3 regions of the Streptomyces sp. NPDC002742 genome follow, and region 3 is predicted to be linked to each of the others. Evidence: predicted binding sites of a transcription regulator. Region 3 holds the regulator's gene; each other region holds the start of a gene.
What was found. Region 3 encodes HrcA, which represses chaperone genes, less so after heat shock. Its sites were predicted from a motif close to TTNGCACTCNGNNNNNCNGAGTGCNAA; they were not measured.

Region 1: the regulator HrcA is predicted to act here: its motif matches at 3,011-3,037, upstream of groL (chaperonin GroEL).
Region 2: the regulator HrcA is predicted to act here: its motif matches at 2,487-2,513, upstream of groES (co-chaperone GroES).

The regions. Positions count from the first base shown of each region.
Region 1 is NZ_JBIAQF010000005.1:235,888-241,343, forward strand. Features, by position in the region: gene ACFYW8_RS10430 (NADH:flavin oxidoreductase) at 1-957, opposite strand, end outside; gene groL (chaperonin GroEL) at 1,263-2,885, opposite strand; gene ACFYW8_RS10440 (cold-shock protein) at 3,338-3,541, opposite strand; gene ACFYW8_RS10445 (MoaD/ThiS family protein) at 3,983-4,258, opposite strand; gene thrC (threonine synthase) at 4,255-5,456, opposite strand, start outside.
Region 2 is NZ_JBIAQF010000010.1:134,548-140,003, reverse strand. Features, by position in the region: gene groL (chaperonin GroEL) at 254-1,879, opposite strand; gene groES (co-chaperone GroES) at 2,034-2,342, opposite strand; gene ACFYW8_RS19715 (polysaccharide deacetylase family protein) at 2,707-3,459, opposite strand; gene ACFYW8_RS19710 (polysaccharide deacetylase family protein) at 3,456-4,427, opposite strand; gene ACFYW8_RS19705 (methyltransferase domain-containing protein) at 4,519-5,456, shown strand, end outside.
Region 3 is NZ_JBIAQF010000012.1:275,971-281,426, forward strand. Features, by position in the region: gene ACFYW8_RS23470 (nitronate monooxygenase) at 1-285, opposite strand, end outside; gene dnaJ (molecular chaperone DnaJ) at 396-1,532, opposite strand; gene hrcA (heat-inducible transcriptional repressor HrcA) at 1,533-2,549, opposite strand; gene ACFYW8_RS23485 (MBL fold metallo-hydrolase) at 2,728-3,468, shown strand; gene ACFYW8_RS23490 (DUF3097 domain-containing protein) at 3,500-4,306, shown strand; gene hemW (radical SAM family heme chaperone HemW) at 4,523-5,456, opposite strand, start outside.

The DNA of each region.
Region 1 (5,456 bases), on a different contig from region 3:
GACCGGGGAACCCTCGCCCGCGAAGGCCTTGATGAAGTCGCCGTCCAGGCCGACCGAGCCGACGCTGATGCTGGGCTTGCCCGTCAGCTTCTTCGTCCAGCCGGCCAGGTTGAGGTCGGAACCGTCGAACTCGGGCACCCAGTAGCGGCGCGTGGAGGCGTGGAAGGAGTCCACTCCGGCGGCGGCGAGCGGGGTGAGGATCGCCTCCAGCTCCTCTGGGGTCTCGGCGATCCGGGCGTCGTAGGCCTGCTGCTTCCACTGCGAGTAGCGGAAGATGACGGGGAACTCGGGCGAGACCGCGGCGCGCACCGCGGCGACGATCTCCGCCGAGAACTTCGTACGGGCCACCGGGTCGCCGCCGTACGCGTCCTCGCGCCGGTTGGTGCCCGCCCAGTGGAACTGGTCGAGCAGGTAGCCGTGGGCGCCGTGCAGTTCGACCCCGTCGAAGCCGATGCGCTCAGCGTCGGCGGCGGCCTTGGCGAACGCCTCGATGACGTCGTCGAGGTCCTGCTGGGTCATGCTCTTGCCGGTGACCTCGGCGCCCTCCTTGTAGAGGCCGGAGGGGCCGACCGGCGGGGCGTCCGCGAAGGGCGGCTCGCCCGCCTTGCGGACCATGCCGATGTGCCACAGCTGCGGAACGATCGTGCCGCCCGCCGCGTGCACGGCGTCGGCGACCTTGGTCCAGCCGGCGAGCTGGTCCTCGCCGTGGAAGCGCGGCACCGCGTCGCTCTGTCCGGCCGAGTCGTGGCCGACGTAGGTGCCCTCGGTGACGATCAGGCCGACGCCCGCGGCGGCGCGGCGGGAGTAGTAGCCGACGACGTCCTCCCCCGGTACACCGCCCGGCGAGAACATCCGGGTCATCGGGGCCATGGCGATCCGGTTCGGGACGGTCAGGCCGTTGATCGAGACGGGACGGGAAAGGATCTCGGCTGCGCGGGACGCGGCGTCAGCGGTCACGTGGGGGCTCCTCGAACAGGTGGTCGGTATGACGTCGAGTGGTCTGCGAGGCAGGAGATCCCGTGCGGTATGTGCACATGCATCAACTGCTCTGAAGCGTCAACCGCCCAGCCGGGCAGGGCATTCCGTCGTGCCGGAACCTGTCGCTGTGATCCGGACCACGCTCACGGCGGACCCGCAGAAAACGCGGAGCACGCGGAGAGCGGGAAGGGAGAGCGGGAAGAACGGGAAACGCCCGAGGGCGGCACCCCCCTTGCGGGGAGTGCCGCCCTCGGAACGTCAGGACGATGATCGACCGGGGTCGATCAGAAGTCCATGTCACCGCCCGGCATGCCGCCCGGAGCGGCCGCGGAGGCCTTCTCCGGCTTGTCGGCGATGACGGCCTCGGTGGTCAGGAACAGCGCGGCGATGGAGGCGGCGTTCTGCAGGGCAGAGCGCGTCACCTTCGCCGGGTCGATGATGCCTTCGGCGATCATGTCGACGTACTCACCGGTCGCGGCGTTCAGGCCGTGACCGACGGGCAGGTTGCGCACCTTCTCGACGATGACGCCACCCTCGAGACCACCGTTGACGGCGATCTGCTTGAGCGGGGCCTCCAGGGCGAGACGCACGGCGTTGGCGCCGGTCGCCTCGTCACCCGTGAGCTCGAGCTTCTCGAAGACCGAGGAAGCCTGGAGCAGGGCCACGCCACCACCGGCGACGATGCCCTCCTCGACGGCCGCCTTCGCGTTGCGAACGGCGTCCTCGATGCGGTGCTTGCGCTCCTTGAGCTCGACCTCGGTGGCGGCACCGGCCTTGATGACGGCCACGCCGCCGGCCAGCTTCGCCAGACGCTCCTGGAGCTTCTCGCGGTCGTAGTCCGAGTCGGAGTTCTCGATCTCGGCACGGATCTGGTTGACCCGGCCGGCGACCTGGTCGGCAGAGCCGGAGCCGTCGACGATCGTGGTCTCGTCCTTGGTGATGACGACCTTGCGGGCACGGCCCAGCAGGTCCAGACCCGCGTTCTCCAGCTTGAGGCCGACCTCCTCGGAGATGACCTCGCCGCCCGTGAGGATGGCGATGTCGCCGAGCATGGCCTTGCGGCGGTCACCGAAGCCCGGAGCCTTGACGGCGACGGACTTGAAGGTGCCACGGATCTTGTTGACGACCAGGGTCGACAGGGCCTCGCCCTCGACGTCCTCGGCGATGATCAGCAGCGGCTTGCCGCCCTGCATGACCTTCTCGAGGAGCGGGAGCAGGTCCTTGACGTTCGCGATCTTGGAGTTCGCGATCAGGATGTACGGGTCGTCGAGGACGGCCTCCATACGCTCCATGTCGGTGGCGAAGTACGCCGAGATGTAGCCCTTGTCGAAGCGCATACCCTCGGTGAGCTCCAGCTCCAGACCGAAGGTCTGGGACTCCTCGACGGTGATGACGCCTTCCTTGCCGACCTTGTCCATCGCCTCGGCGATGAGCTCGCCGATCTGGGTGTCGGCGGCGGAGATGGAGGCCGTGGAAGCGATCTGCTCCTTGGTCTCGACATCCTTGGCCTGCTCGAGGAGGGCACCGGAGACGGCCTCGACGGCCTTCTCGATACCGCGCTTGAGAGCCATCGGGTTGGCGCCGGCGGCGACGTTGCGCAGACCCTCGCGCACGAGCGCCTGGGCCAGCACGGTCGCCGTGGTCGTACCGTCGCCGGCGACGTCGTCCGTCTTCTTGGCGACTTCCTTGACCAGCTCGGCGCCGATCTTCTCGTACGGGTCCTCGAGCTCGATCTCCTTGGCGATGGAAACACCATCGTTGGTGATCGTGGGCGCGCCCCACTTCTTCTCGAGGACGACGTTACGGCCCTTGGGGCCGAGGGTGACCTTGACGGCGTCGGCGAGCTGGTTCATCCCGCGCTCGAGACCGCGCCGTGCCTCCTCGTCGAACGCGATGATCTTGGCCATGTGAAGTGGTCCTCCCGGACGGGGTGGATTTCTCCGGATCGTGCCCGCGCCCGCGACGGACGGCCTGCAAGCCTTGTGGTTCCTTGCCCCACAGGCCCGCGGGCCTCACTGGCCCGATCCAAGTTCTGTCACTCTCACTGGGAGAGTGCTAACGCCAATGATTAGCACTCGACCCCGTCGAGTGCAAGGTGTGCTCGCGAAGCGAGCTCGTTGGGGGGTGGTGGTCGGGTGACGGGCGGGCGCAAGCGCCTCTCGCGAAAACAGGCCCGGCGAGCGGCCTCCGCACGAGTCACAGAGGCGGCCTCTCGTGCGCGCCCGCACAGGGGGCACGCGCGGGCGCGCGGGCGCGCACGAGATGAGGGGGAGGCCGTCGGGGACGCACGAGGGGCCCGCATCCCTGGTGGGATGCGGGCCCCTCGGCGTGAGTGCGTCGGTGGCCGTTCGCGCCCGGACTAGACGGCGAGTTTGACCATGTCCGCCTGCGGACCCTTCTGGCCCTGCGAGATTTCGAACTCCACTCGCTGACCCTCTTCAAGGGTGCGGTAGCCGTCCATCTGAATCGCGCTGTAGTGCACGAAGACGTCCGCACCACCGTCGACCGCGATGAAGCCGTACCCCTTCTCCGCGTTGAACCACTTGACGGTGCCCTGAGCCATGCCTAACTCCCCTATTACTGGCCCTTGCACAGATCCACACTTCGCGGATCCGGGTCAGACCTCACCCCCCAACGGTTGGGGGTGTGCGCCGGAACGCGTCGACCGCGGCTGAATGTATCTGTCCAACTGCCCTCTGCAACAGGTCAATCGGACGAGAATTCTGGGCATGGCTGATCAATGATATACGGAGAACCCGCAATGATTCAGGGCAAGTCGGGCCCCGTAAATGCCATAAACGGCCCATAAAGGCGAGGCAGTTTGGCTACTTCTTGTCGGCCGCCGAACGGGTACTCATATGCGCCCGGCATGAAACCGACAGCGAAAGCGGAGCGACTTCCCCAACCCTAGCGCGTTCAACCATGCAGAATTGCCCCCTCCGTTTCTCTCACGGAGGGGGCAATTCGATGAACTCAGCGTGTTCGGCATTACCGAGGGTAACGATCAGCCTCCGGCGACGGCCGGAATGATCGAGACGCCCACACCGTCCGGGGTCGCCGTTTCGAGACCCTGCTCGAACCTCACGTCGTCGTCGTTGACGTACACGTTGACGAAGCGGCGCAGCTTGCCCTGGTCGTCCAGAACGCGCGCGGCGATGCCCGTGTGGTTCTTCTCCAGGTCGGTGATGACCTCGGCGAGGGTCGTGCCCTCGGCTGTCACCTCGGCGGCGCCGCCGGTGTAGGTGCGCAGGATGGTGGGGATGCGGACGTTGACGCTCATGATGCGAGGCCAGCCTCTCGGAAGGAGTCGAGGTTCGGACGGATGGTCGCGGTCAGTCCGGTGTCCGAGGCCACCGCGTCCAGGGTCTTGAGGCCGTCGCCGGTGTTCAGCACGACCGTGGTGAGGGCCGGGTCGAGGAGACCGTTCTCGATCAGCTTGCGGGTGACGCCGACGGTCACCCCGCCGGCCGTCTCCGCGAAGATGCCCTCGGTGCGCGCGAGCAGCTTGATCGCGTCGACGATCTGCTCGTCGTTCACGTCCTCCACCGCGCCGCCGGTGCGCCGGGCGATGTCGAGCACGTACGGCCCGTCCGCGGGGTTGCCGATGGCGAGCGACTTGGCGATGGTGTCCGGCTTCTGCGGCCGTACGACGTCGTGACCGGCCTTGTAGGCGACGGACACCGGGGAGCAGCCCTCGGCCTGGGCGCCGAAGATCTTGTACGGCTTGTCCTCGACGAGCCCGAGCTTGACGAGCTCCTGGAGACCCTTGTCGATCTTCGTGAGCTGGGAGCCGGAGGCGATCGGCACGACGAGCTGGTCCGGCAGCTTCCAGCCGAGCTGTTCACAGATCTCGTAGGCCAGCGTCTTGGAGCCCTCGGCGTAGTACGGCCGCAGGTTGACGTTGACGAAGCCCCAGCCCTCGCCGGCCGGGTCGCCGATCAGCTCGGAGCAGAAGCGGTTCACGTCGTCGTAGTTGCCCTGGATGCCGACGAGCTCGCCGCCGTAGACCGCGGCCATGACGACCTTGCCCTGCTCCAGGTCGTGCGGGATGAACACGCAGGAGCGGAAGCCGGCGCGGGCCGCCGCGGCGCCCACGGCGCCGGCGAGGTTGCCGGTCGAGGAGCAGGAGAGGGTGGTGAAGCCGAAGGCGCGGGCGGCTTCGATGGCCTGGGCGACGACGCGGTCCTTGAAGGAGTGCGTCGGGTTGCCGGAGTCGTCCTTGACGAAGAGCTTTCCGGCCTCGACACCGAGCTCGCGGGCCAGGTTGTCGGCCTGGACGAGCTTGGTCCAGCCGGGATTGATGTTCGGCTTGTCCGCCACGTCCGCGGGGACGGGCAGGAGGGGCGCGTAGCGCCAGATGTTCGCGGGTCCCGCTTCGATGCGCTTACGGAGCTCTTCGGTCTCGTAGGCCGAGAAGTCGTAGGCGATCTCCAGCGGGCCGAAACACTCCTCGCAGGCGAAGACCGGGCCGAGTGGGA
Region 2 (5,456 bases), on a different contig from region 3:
TCCTCTGTCACGTCGAGCACCTCGCCGGTTCGCAGGGTGAGGCTCTTGACCGTCGATCGATTCAGGCCTCGGCCGCTGCGGACGTCGGGAACAACCGCCTCGACTCCAGCCGCCCGCCCGGTGTACATCCGCCCGCTCAAACAGCACGTCGCCCCGCCGCAAGCGGCGGGGCGACGTGCTGTCGGGCCCGATTCAGCAGACAACATCCCCGGTGAGAGACGTCAGTGCCGGCTCATGACCCACTGGTGTGTACTCAGTGGGAGTGCCCGTGGCCGCCGTGACCGGCGTCGCCCTCGTCCTCGGCCGGCTTCTCGACGACCAGGGTCTCGGTCGTGAGGAGCAGGGAGGCGATGGAGGCGGCGTTCTCCAGGGCGGAGCGGGTGACCTTGACCGGGTCGATGACGCCGGCCTTGACCAGGTCGCCGTACTCACCGGTGGCGGCGTTGAAGCCCTGGCCCTTGTCGAGCTCGGCGACCTTCGAGGTGATGACGTAACCCTCAAGGCCGGAGTTCTCGGCGATCCAGCGCAGCGGCTCGACGGCGGCCTTGCGGACGACCGCGACACCCGTGGCCTCGTCGCCGGTCTTGCCGAGGTTGCCCTCGAGGACCTTCACGGCGTGGACGAGCGCGGAGCCACCACCGGAGACGATGCCCTCCTCGACCGCGGCGCGGGTCGCGGAGATGGCGTCCTCCAGACGGTGCTTCTTCTCCTTGAGCTCCACCTCGGTGGCGGCGCCGACCTTGATCACGCACACGCCGCCGGCCAGCTTCGCGAGGCGCTCCTGGAGCTTCTCGCGGTCCCAGTCGGAGTCGGTGTTCTCGATCTCGGCCTTGATCTGGTTGACGCGGCCGAGGACCTCGTCGGAGCTGCCGCCACCGTCGACGATCGTGGTGTCGTCCTTGGTGACGGTCACGCGGCGGGCGCTGCCCAGCACGTCCAGGCCGACCTGGTCGAGCTTGAGGCCGACCTCCTCGGCGATGACCTGACCACCGGTGAGGGTGGCGATGTCGCCGAGCATGGCCTTGCGGCGGTCACCGAAGCCGGGGGCCTTCACGGCGACGGCGTTGAACGTGCCGCGGATCTTGTTCACGACCAGGGTCGACAGGGCCTCGCCCTCGACGTCCTCGGCGATGATCAGCAGCGGCTTGGAGGCGTTCGACTGGATGACCTTCTCCAGCAGCGGCAGCAGGTCCTGGATGGAGCTGATCTTGCCCTGGTGGATGAGGATGTACGGGTCGTCGAGGACGGCCTCCATACGCTCCTGGTCGGACACCATGTACGGGGACAGGTAGCCCTTGTCGAAGGCCATGCCCTCGGTGAAGTCCAGCTCCAGACCGAAGGTGTTGGACTCCTCGACGGTGATGACACCGTCCTTGCCGACCTTGTCCATCGCCTCGGCGATGAGCTCGCCGACCTGGCTGTCCTGGGCGGAGAGCCCGGCCACGGCGGCGATGTCGGACTTGTCGTCGATCGGGCGGGCCGTCGCGAGGAGCTCCTCGGAGACGGCCTTGACCGCGGCGTCGATGCCCTTCTTCAGGAGGGCGGGCGACGCGCCGGCGGCGACGTTGCGCAGGCCCTCGCGGACGAGCGCCTGGGCCAGCACGGTGGCGGTGGTCGTACCGTCACCCGCGATGTCGTTGGTCTTGGTCGCCACCTCCTTCACCAGCTGCGCGCCGAGGTTCTCGAACGGGTCGTCGAGCTCGACCTCGCGGGCGATGGTCACGCCGTCGTTGGTGATGGTGGGGGCGCCGAACTTCTTGTCGATGACGACGTTGCGGCCCTTGGGGCCGATCGTCACCTTCACCGTGTCGGCAAGCTTGTTGACGCCGCGCTCAAGGGCGCGACGGGCGTCCTCGTCGAACTTCAGGATCTTCGCCATGGGAGCGGTTCAGCCCTCTCGGAAAACTTGGGAGAAACGAACGGCGCCCCCAGCGCCCGGTTCATATAGGTAGCGGGGGCCAGGGGCGCAGTTCACTGCAATGCTTGGTGCGGGGTTGTCCGGGGACTGACCCCGAACTCCCTTACCAGGTGAATTACTTCTCGATGATCGCGAGCACGTCGCGGGCCGAGAGGACGAGGTACTCCTCGCCGTTGTACTTCACCTCGGTGCCGCCGTACTTGCTGTAGAGCACGACGTCGCCGACGGTGACGTCGAGCGGAAGACGGTTACCGTCCTCGAAGCGACCCGGACCCACGGCAAGGACGACGCCCTCCTGGGGCTTCTCCTTGGCCGTGTCCGGGATGACCAGGCCAGAGGCCGTGGTCTGCTCGGCGTCGAGCGGCTGGACCACAATGCGGTCCTCGAGCGGCTTGATGGCAACCTTGGAGCTGGTGGTCGTCACGATCCGACCTCCCCCTTCGGAGATCTCACGGGGTTAACTGTCTGAGGTGGCGACCAGGTGGATCCGTCGTCGCGGGTGCCGGACCTGCCTGTCGCTATTGGCACTCTCCAGGGGGGAGTGCCAGACCTGAGACTATGACTGCGATTAGCACTCGGTCAAGCGGAGTGCCAAAGGCGTGGGCGTGGCGTGGCCCGAACGGCGCCGGACGGCACCGAACGGCGGCCCCCTGGAGGTGGCTCTCCGGCCGCGCCGGAAGGCGGGCTCCTGAACGTCGCGCTCCAGCCGCACCGAACGGTGACCCCCTGAAAGTCGCCCGCCGGCCGAACGGCGGGTTCCTGGAGGTGGCTCTCCAGCCGCCTCCTGGTCAGAGGTAGTTCTCCAGCCGCGCCGGAGTGAAGCCCTCCCGCTGGATCCGGCGGAGCAGCCGGAGCGTGGCGTCCGTGAGATTCGGTTCGCCGAAGCCGGTGAGGATGTCGCCCGGCCGGAGCCGGTGCGCGTCGGCCGCCCGGCCGAGGACGATCGCGGCGACCCCGCAGTCGGCGGCGGCGCGCAGGGTGGTCTCGTCGAACCTGCCGTACGGGGGCCGCAGCAGCCGGGGCCGGACACCGAAGCGCCGTCTGAGCTTGTCCTGCTGTCCGCAGATCTCGGCACGCTGACCGGCGTAGGGCAGACCCCGCAGGGACGCGTGGTCGAGAGTGTGGTTCTGGACGCTCGCGCCGACCGCGCGCAGCCGGGCGAAGTGCCCGTATCCCGGCCCGACGACGCTGTCCGTGAGGAACATGCTGACCGGCAGCCGCAGTTCGCGGACCATGTCGACGAACCGGGGATCGCGCTCCGCCCCGTCGTCGTACGTCAGGAAGACCACCTTGTCGCGGGTGCGCACCTGGTCCACGACGGGCGGGAGTCCCGGACCCGCGGTGCGCGCGGCGGTCCGGGCGGCCACCTTCGGCGCCGGGGAGAGCGGGGCGGCCAGACCCCAGCGGCGGTACGCCGACTCCTGTGGACGCACCCCCTGGGCCGCCTTCTTGCCGAGTCGCTCGATGGGGTCGACGGACTGCGCGCAGCCGCTGAGCAGTGCCGCCACGAGCAGCCCGGCGGCCGGCACCCGCAGCCTCACAGGTAGTCCTCCAGGCGTGCGACCGCGTACCCCTTGGCGGTGACCGTCCTCAGGAATCGGCGGACCATGTCGGGCATGGTGCCCTTCCATTCCTCGCGGCCCTGGAAATGGGTGAGGACGATGTCGCCGGGGTGCAGGTCCTGGTCCTCCTCGCGGTACTCCCAGTGGTCGACGAAGACCTCCTCGTTCCAGATGGGCGCGTACTTGATGCCGCAGGACTTCGCGGCGCGCAGGGTGTCCTGGTCGTAGTTGCCGTACGGCGGGCGGAAGACGGTCGGGCGCCTGCCGAACTGCTTCTCCATCACGTCCTGCATGCCGCAGATCTCGTGCTTCTGGCGCGCGTAGGAGAGTGCGGGCATGTAGGGGTGGTGCAGCGTGTGGTTGTCGAGCGTGATGCCGCGGTCGCGCATCTTCCGGAAGTACCCGTAGTCGTCCTTGACGAGGTAGTCGCTGAGGAAGGCGGTGTACGGGATCCTCAGGTCGCTCATCATCCGCAGGAACGCGGGGTCCTTCTCCTCGCCGTCGTCGACGGTGAGGAAGACGACCTTGTCCTTGGTGGGGACGGTCGTGAAGACGGGCGGCAGCCCCAGCTCCTCCTGGTCGTCCACCTCGAAGCCCTCGCGGGCCTCGATGACCGGCTTCCTGGCGGGCGGCGCCGGGGGTGCCAGCGGCACCTCGGCCAGCCCCCAGCGCCTGGCGACAGCGGCGCTGCGGGCCTGCGTCGAGCGGAGCCGGGAGGCGTACGCGGCGAGGGCGCGGGCGGCGGGCTCCCCGAGTCCGGCCCGCGGCCCGTGGGCGGGCCCGGCGGCGCCCAGCCCGCCGTGAACCGGTTCGGCGGTGTCGGCACCCGCGCCCGCGCCGGTCCCGGCACAGCCGGAGAGGAGGAGGGCGAGGGCGAGCACGCCCACCCCCCAGCGCACACCGGCCCCGTTTGCGCCGTTTTTATCATTTTGTCGTACGGGTCGCATGGAGCCGGATCCTCCCAGGTCACGGCCCCGGCGAAGGCCCCGACACCGCCGCCGGAAGCACACCGTCCACCGACTGGCCCACAATGGCCGGGTGAACGACGTCTCCTTCGCCCCCCTCCTCACCGACGAGGGCCGCGCCCTGCTCGACGAGGTCCGCGCCACCGAACCGGCACAGGAACTGGCCGTCGCCACCCGGCTGCGCCGCGAGCACCCCGCCGAACTGGTCTCGGCGGCCCTCGGACAGGCACGGCTGCGGCAGCGGGCGGCGGCGAAGTTCGGAGCCGAGGACGCCGGACGCATGTTCTTCACCCCCAACGGGGTCGAGCAGTCCACCCGGACCACCGTGGCGGCGCACCGCGCCGAGCGGCTGCGCGCGCTGGGGGTCCGCTCCGTCGCCGACCTCTGCTGCGGCATCGGCGGCGACGCCATCGCGCTGGCCCGCGCCGGGATCCGCGTCCTCGCCGTCGACCGCGATCCGCTGACGGCCGCCGCCGCCCGCGCGAACGCCGACGCGCTGGGACTCGCGGACCTGATCGAGGTGCGCGAGACGGATGTGACACAGGTGGACACCGCGTCGTACGACGCGGTCTTCGTGGACCCGGCGCGCCGGGGTGGCCGGGGCCGGATCTTCGACCCGGAGGCGTACTCGCCGCCACTGTCCTGGGCCGTCGGGGCGGCCCTGCGGGCTCCGATCGCCGCGCTGAAGATCGCCCCCGGCATCCCGCACGAGGCGATCCCCGCCGAGGCGGAGGCCGAGTGGATCTCGGACGGCGGCGACGTGAAGGAGGCGGTGCTGTGGTTCGGCACCGAACCGGGCCTGGTGCGCGCCACCCTGCTGCCCGGCCCCCGCGAGCTGCGCGGACGCGGACTGCCGGATCCGGCGGTGCGAGCGGTAGGACGCTATCTGTACGAGCCGGACGGCGCCGTCATCCGCGCACACCTGGTCGCCGAGGTGGCCGAGGACCTGGACGGCGGGCTGGTCGACGAGACGATCGCCTACGTCACCGCGGACGAACTGCGCCCGACACC
Region 3 (5,456 bases):
CCAGGCGGCCTCACCCGCGAGCTGGTTGGCGTACACCTCGACGGTGCCGGCGTCCGCGTACTCGGGCTGCGGCATGAGCAGGTTGACGCCGAAGGGACGACCGGTCAGCCCGCGCAGCTGCTTGATCTCCTGGTACATGCCGTCGGCCGTCTTGTACCCGGCGGCGAGGAAACCGAGCCCCCCGGCCTCGGACACGGCTGCCGCGAGCTGCGGGACGGAGACGCCGCCCGCCATGGGAGCCTGCACGATCGGGTGAGGGAAGAGATCGGTCAGCGCGGAGGACATGACGGCATGTTGTCACGTCCCCAGGACAAGTCCGAATCCGGCCGTCCGCCCGGCTGGCCACCGGAACGGCCGGGCGCGGGGTGGCCGTGCCACCCCGCGCCCGGCCTGGATCAGCGGCCGTTGAAGGCGTCCTTCAGCCGGGAGAAGAGCCCCTGCTGACCGGGCTGGAACTGACCGGTGGGCCGCTCCTCGCCACGCAGCTTGGCGAGCTCGCGCAGCACCCGCTCCTGTTCCGGGTCGAGCTTGGTCGGCGTGGTGACCTCGACGTGCACGATGAGGTCGCCGCGGCCGCCACCGCGCAGGTGGGTGACGCCCCGGCCGTGCAGCGGGATCGACTGGCCGGACTGCGTGCCCGGACGGATGTCGACCTCCTCCATGCCGTCGAGCGTCTCCAGCGGCACCTTGGTGCCGAGGGACGCCGCGGTCATCGGGAGGGTGACCGTGCAGTGCAGGTCGTCGCCGCGCCGCTGGAACGTCGAGTGCGGCAGCTCGTGGATCTCGACGTACAGGTCGCCGGCGGGGCCGCCGCCGGGGCCGACCTCGCCCTCGCCCGCGAGCTGGATCCGCGTGCCGTTGTCCACACCGGCCGGGATCTTGACCGTGAGGGTGCGACGGGACCGGACCCGGCCGTCGCCCGCGCACTCGTGGCACGGGGTCGGGACCACGGTGCCGAAGCCCGAGCACTGCGGACACGGCCGTGAGGTCATGACCTGGCCGAGGAACGACCGCGTCACCTGGGACACCTCGCCGCGACCGCGGCACATGTCACAGGTCTGCGCGGAGGTCCCGGGCGCGGCGCCCTCGCCGTTGCAGGTGCCGCAGACGACCGCCGTGTCGACCTGGATGTCCTTCGTGGTGCCGAAGGCCGCCTCGTCGAGCTCGATCTCCAGCCGGATCATGGCGTCCTGGCCCCGGCGGGTGCGCGAGCGCGGTCCGCGCTGCGACGCCGTGCCGAAGAACGCGTCCATGATGTCCGAGAAGTTCCCGAAGCCGCCCGCGCCGAAACCGCCGGCGCCGCCGCCGCCCTGCTGGGACAGCGGGTCGCCACCGAGGTCGTAGACCTGCTTCTTCTGCGGGTCCGACAACACCTCGTACGCGGCGTTGATCTCTTTGAACCGCTCCTGCGTCTTCGGATCGGGATTGACGTCCGGGTGCAGCTCGCGAGCGAGCCTCCGGAACGCCTTCTTGATCTCGTCCTGGGACGCGTCGCGGCGCACGCCGAGTACGGCGTAGTAGTCCGTGGCCACTTAAGACTCCGCCAGGATCTGTCCGACGTACCGTGCCACCGCTCGTACCGCTCCCATCGTTCCCGGATAATCCATGCGGGTCGGGCCGACCACGCCGAGTTTGGCTACTGCCTCGCCGCCCGAACCGTAGCCGACCGAGACCACGGACGTGGAGTTGAGTCCCTCATACGCGTTCTCGTGCCCGATTCGCACGGTCATGCTCGAATCCCCGGCCTCTCCAAGCAACTTGAGGAGCACAACCTGCTCCTCCAGTGCTTCGAGCACCGGCCGGATGGTGAGAGGGAAGTCATGTCCGAATCGCGTGAGATTGGCGGTACCGCCGATCATCAGTCGCTCCTCGGTCTCCTCGACGAGTGTCTCCAGAAGTGTGGAGAGCACCGTCGAGACCGTACCCCGGTCCTCCGCCTCGAAGGCGTCCGGGAGGTCCTGGACGAGCTGTGGGACGTCCGCGAAGGGGCGCCCCGCGACCCGGCTGTTGAGCCGGGCCCGCAGATCGGCCAGCGTCGTCTCGCCGAACGGTGCCGGACAGTTGATCATGCGCTGCTCGACCCGGCCGGTGTCCGTGATCAGCACGAGCATCACCCGCGCGGGGGCGAGTGACAGCAGCTCGACATGGCGCACGGTCGAGCGGGTCAGCGAGGGGTACTGCACGACGGCGACCTGCCGCGTGAGCTGCGCGAGCAGCCGCACGGTCCGCCCGACGACGTCGTCGAGGTCGACGGCGCCGTCCAGGAAGTTCTGGATGGCCCGCCGCTCGGGCGCGGTCATCGGCTTGACGCCCGCGAGCTTGTCGACGAAGAGCCGGTATCCCTTGTCCGTGGGGATGCGCCCGGCGCTGGTGTGCGGCTGGGCGATGTAGCCCTCGTCCTCCAGGGCCGCCATGTCGTTGCGGACGGTCGCCGGGGATACCCCCAGCCGGTGCCGCTCGGTGAGCGCCTTGGAACCGACCGGTTCCTCGGTGCCCACGTAGTCCTGGACGATGGCGCGGAGCACCTCGAGCCTGCGTTCACTGAGCATCGCGCACACCTCCAGAATTCGACTCGGTGGTCTTCGTGGCCTTCGTGGCTTTCGTCTGGCACTCGGCGCACGGGAGTGCCAGCGTTCCCCGGCCCAGTGTACGGCGGTGGGGCAGGACCCCGGCAAGGGCGGGCCTGCGATGTCGTGCACGACACCCGGTCACCGCTAGCGTCGCCGCATGAGGCTGACTTGGGAAGAGCTGGGGTGGGAAAGGGTGGCGCCCAGGGTCGGGCGGCGGCGACTTCCGGACTGGGACTGCACGGTCGGGCTCGTCGTCGGCGAGGGCGCGGCGCTGATGGTCGACGCGGGTTCGAGCCTCGCGGAGGGCGCGCGGTTGCGCCGGGAGGCGCAGGCCGTCGCCGGGCACCGGGTGACCCACATCGCGCTCACCCACCCGCATTTCGACCATGTCTTCGGCGCCGCGGCGTTCGCGGGCGCGGAGATCCTCGTCGCGGGCGGCTCGCCCGATGTGTACGAGAGCGGTCGCGGGGAGCTGTGCGCGGACGCGGTGCGCAACGGTCTCGACCCGCGGGCGGCGGCGGAGGCGGCCGACACCCTCGTGCGTCCCCGGCAGTACGTGTGGGACACCTGGAACCTGGAGCTCCATGGCGGCGTCGAGGTCCGGCTGGTGCGGACGGGTGAGGGACACACCGCCCACGACCTCGTGGTCGTGGTGCCGGGCGACCCGCCGGTGGTCTTCTGCGGCGACCTGGTCGAGGAGTCCGGTGAGCCGCAGGCGGGCCCCGACGCCGTGCCGTCGCGCTGGCCCGCGGCCCTCGACCGGCTGCTCGCTCTCGGCGGCGAGGAGGCGCTGTACGTTCCCGGCCACGGGGCGGTCGTGGACGCCGCGTTCGTACGCGCCCAGCGGGACGCCCTGGCCGGGCGTTTCGGCGCGGCGGGTTCCGGCGTGTCGCGGTGATCACCGCCGGGCTTCTCCTATCGTCATCCGAATGCGCCAGTACTCTCCGGACCTGACCCCGCCGTGGAAGAAGCCCCGGCCCGTGCCCGAGGTCCCGGCGGACCCGGGTCTGGTGGTCGAGGAGCCCGGCACCGGTTTCTGCGGCGCGGTGATCCACTGCGAGGCCGGCACGGTGACCCTGGAGGACCGCTTCGGCAAGCACCGGGTGTTCCCGCTGGAACCGCGCGGCTTCCTCCTGGAGGGCAGGGTCGTGACGCTGGTGCGCCCGACGGCTTCGGCGCCGGTACGCCCGAGCCGTACGGCGTCCGGTTCGGTGGCGGTGCCCGGCGCCCGCGCCCGGGTCGCGCGGGCCGGACGCATCTACGTGGAGGGCCGCCACGACGCCGAACTGGTCGAGCGGGTCTGGGGCGACGACCTGCGCGTCGAGGGCGTCGTCGTGGAGTACCTGGAGGGCGTCGACGACCTCCCGGCGATCGTCGCCGCGTTCGGCCCGGGCCCGGACGCCCGGCTCGGCGTCCTCGTCGACCATCTGGTCCCCGGTTCGAAGGAGTCCCGGATCGCCGAGGCGGTCACGAGCGAGCACGCCCTGGTGCTCGGGCACCCGTACATCGACGTCTGGGAGGCCGTGAAGCCGTCCTCCGTGGGCATCCCGCGCTGGCCCCGGGTCCCGCGCGGCCAGGACTGGAAGACGGGCGTGTGCCGGGCCCTGGGCTGGCCGGAGAACACCGGCGCGGCCTGGCAGCACATCCTGTCCCGGGTCCGCTCGTACAAGGACCTGGAGCCGGAACTCCTGGGCCGGGTGGAGGAACTGATCGACTTCGTCACGGCTCCGGAGTGACGGGGCTCCGGGACCGGCCGGGCCCGACTTACCGACTCGATGACCGACGGCCCGGCCCGAGCCGCCCCAGCCGGGCATCGCCGCACCCGGACGGCATGAGGACGGCACGCGAACAGCACGCGCACACCATCGGACCGGCGTTCCCGCGCCCGCGTTCCCGCGCCCGCGTCGGCTGCCCCCCGCCGCGACGGGGCGGGAGCGGGCGGGCGACGGTGTTCAGTCCACCAGATCCCGGACGACGGCATCCGCCAGCAGCCGCCCTCGCAGGGTGAGAACGGCGCGTCCGGCGTCGTACGGACCGGCTTCGAGGAGCCCTTCGGACAGGGCACGGCGGGAGGCCGCGAGCCCGTCGGGGCGGAGCAGGGAGATCGGGCAGCCCTCGCGCAGCCGCAGTTCGAGCAGGATCCGCTCGACCCTGCGGTCCTCGTCCGACAGCAGCTCGCGCCCCGCGCCCGGCGAGCGGCCCGAGGCCAGCGCGGCCGCGTACGCCCCCGGATGTTTCACGTTCCACCAGCGAACACCGCCCACGTGGCTGTGCGCGCCGGGGCCCGCGCCCCACCAGTCGGCGCCCCGCCAGTAGAGCTCGTTGTGCAGACAGCGGCCGGCTTCGGAGGTGGCCCAGTTCGACACCTCGTACCAGTCGAAGCCCGCCGCCGACATCACCTCGTCCGCGATGAGATAGCGGTCCGCGTGCACGTCGTCGTCCGTCATGGGGACCTCGCCGCGCCGGATGCGGCGCGCGAGCTGCGTGCCCTCCTCGACGATGAGCGCGTACGCGGAGATGTGATCGGGGCCCGCGCCGAGGGCCGCTTCGAGCGACGCCCGCCAGTCGTCGTCCGACTCCCCCGGTGTGCCGTAGATCAGATCCAGGTTCACATGTGCGAAGCCGGCCGCGCGGGCCTCGGCCACACAGGCCTCGGGGCGGCCGGGGGTGTGCGTACGGTCGAGCACCTTCAGGACGTGCTGCCGGGCGCTCTGCATGCCGAAGGAGATCCGGTTGAAGCCGCCCGCGCGCAGCGTCGCGAGGTACTCCGGGTCGACCGACTCGGGGTTCGCCTCCGTCGTGATCTCGGCGTCCTCCGCGAGCCCGAACTCGTCCCGGATCGCCCCCAGCATCCGTACGAGATCGTCGGCGGCCAGCAGTGTGGGC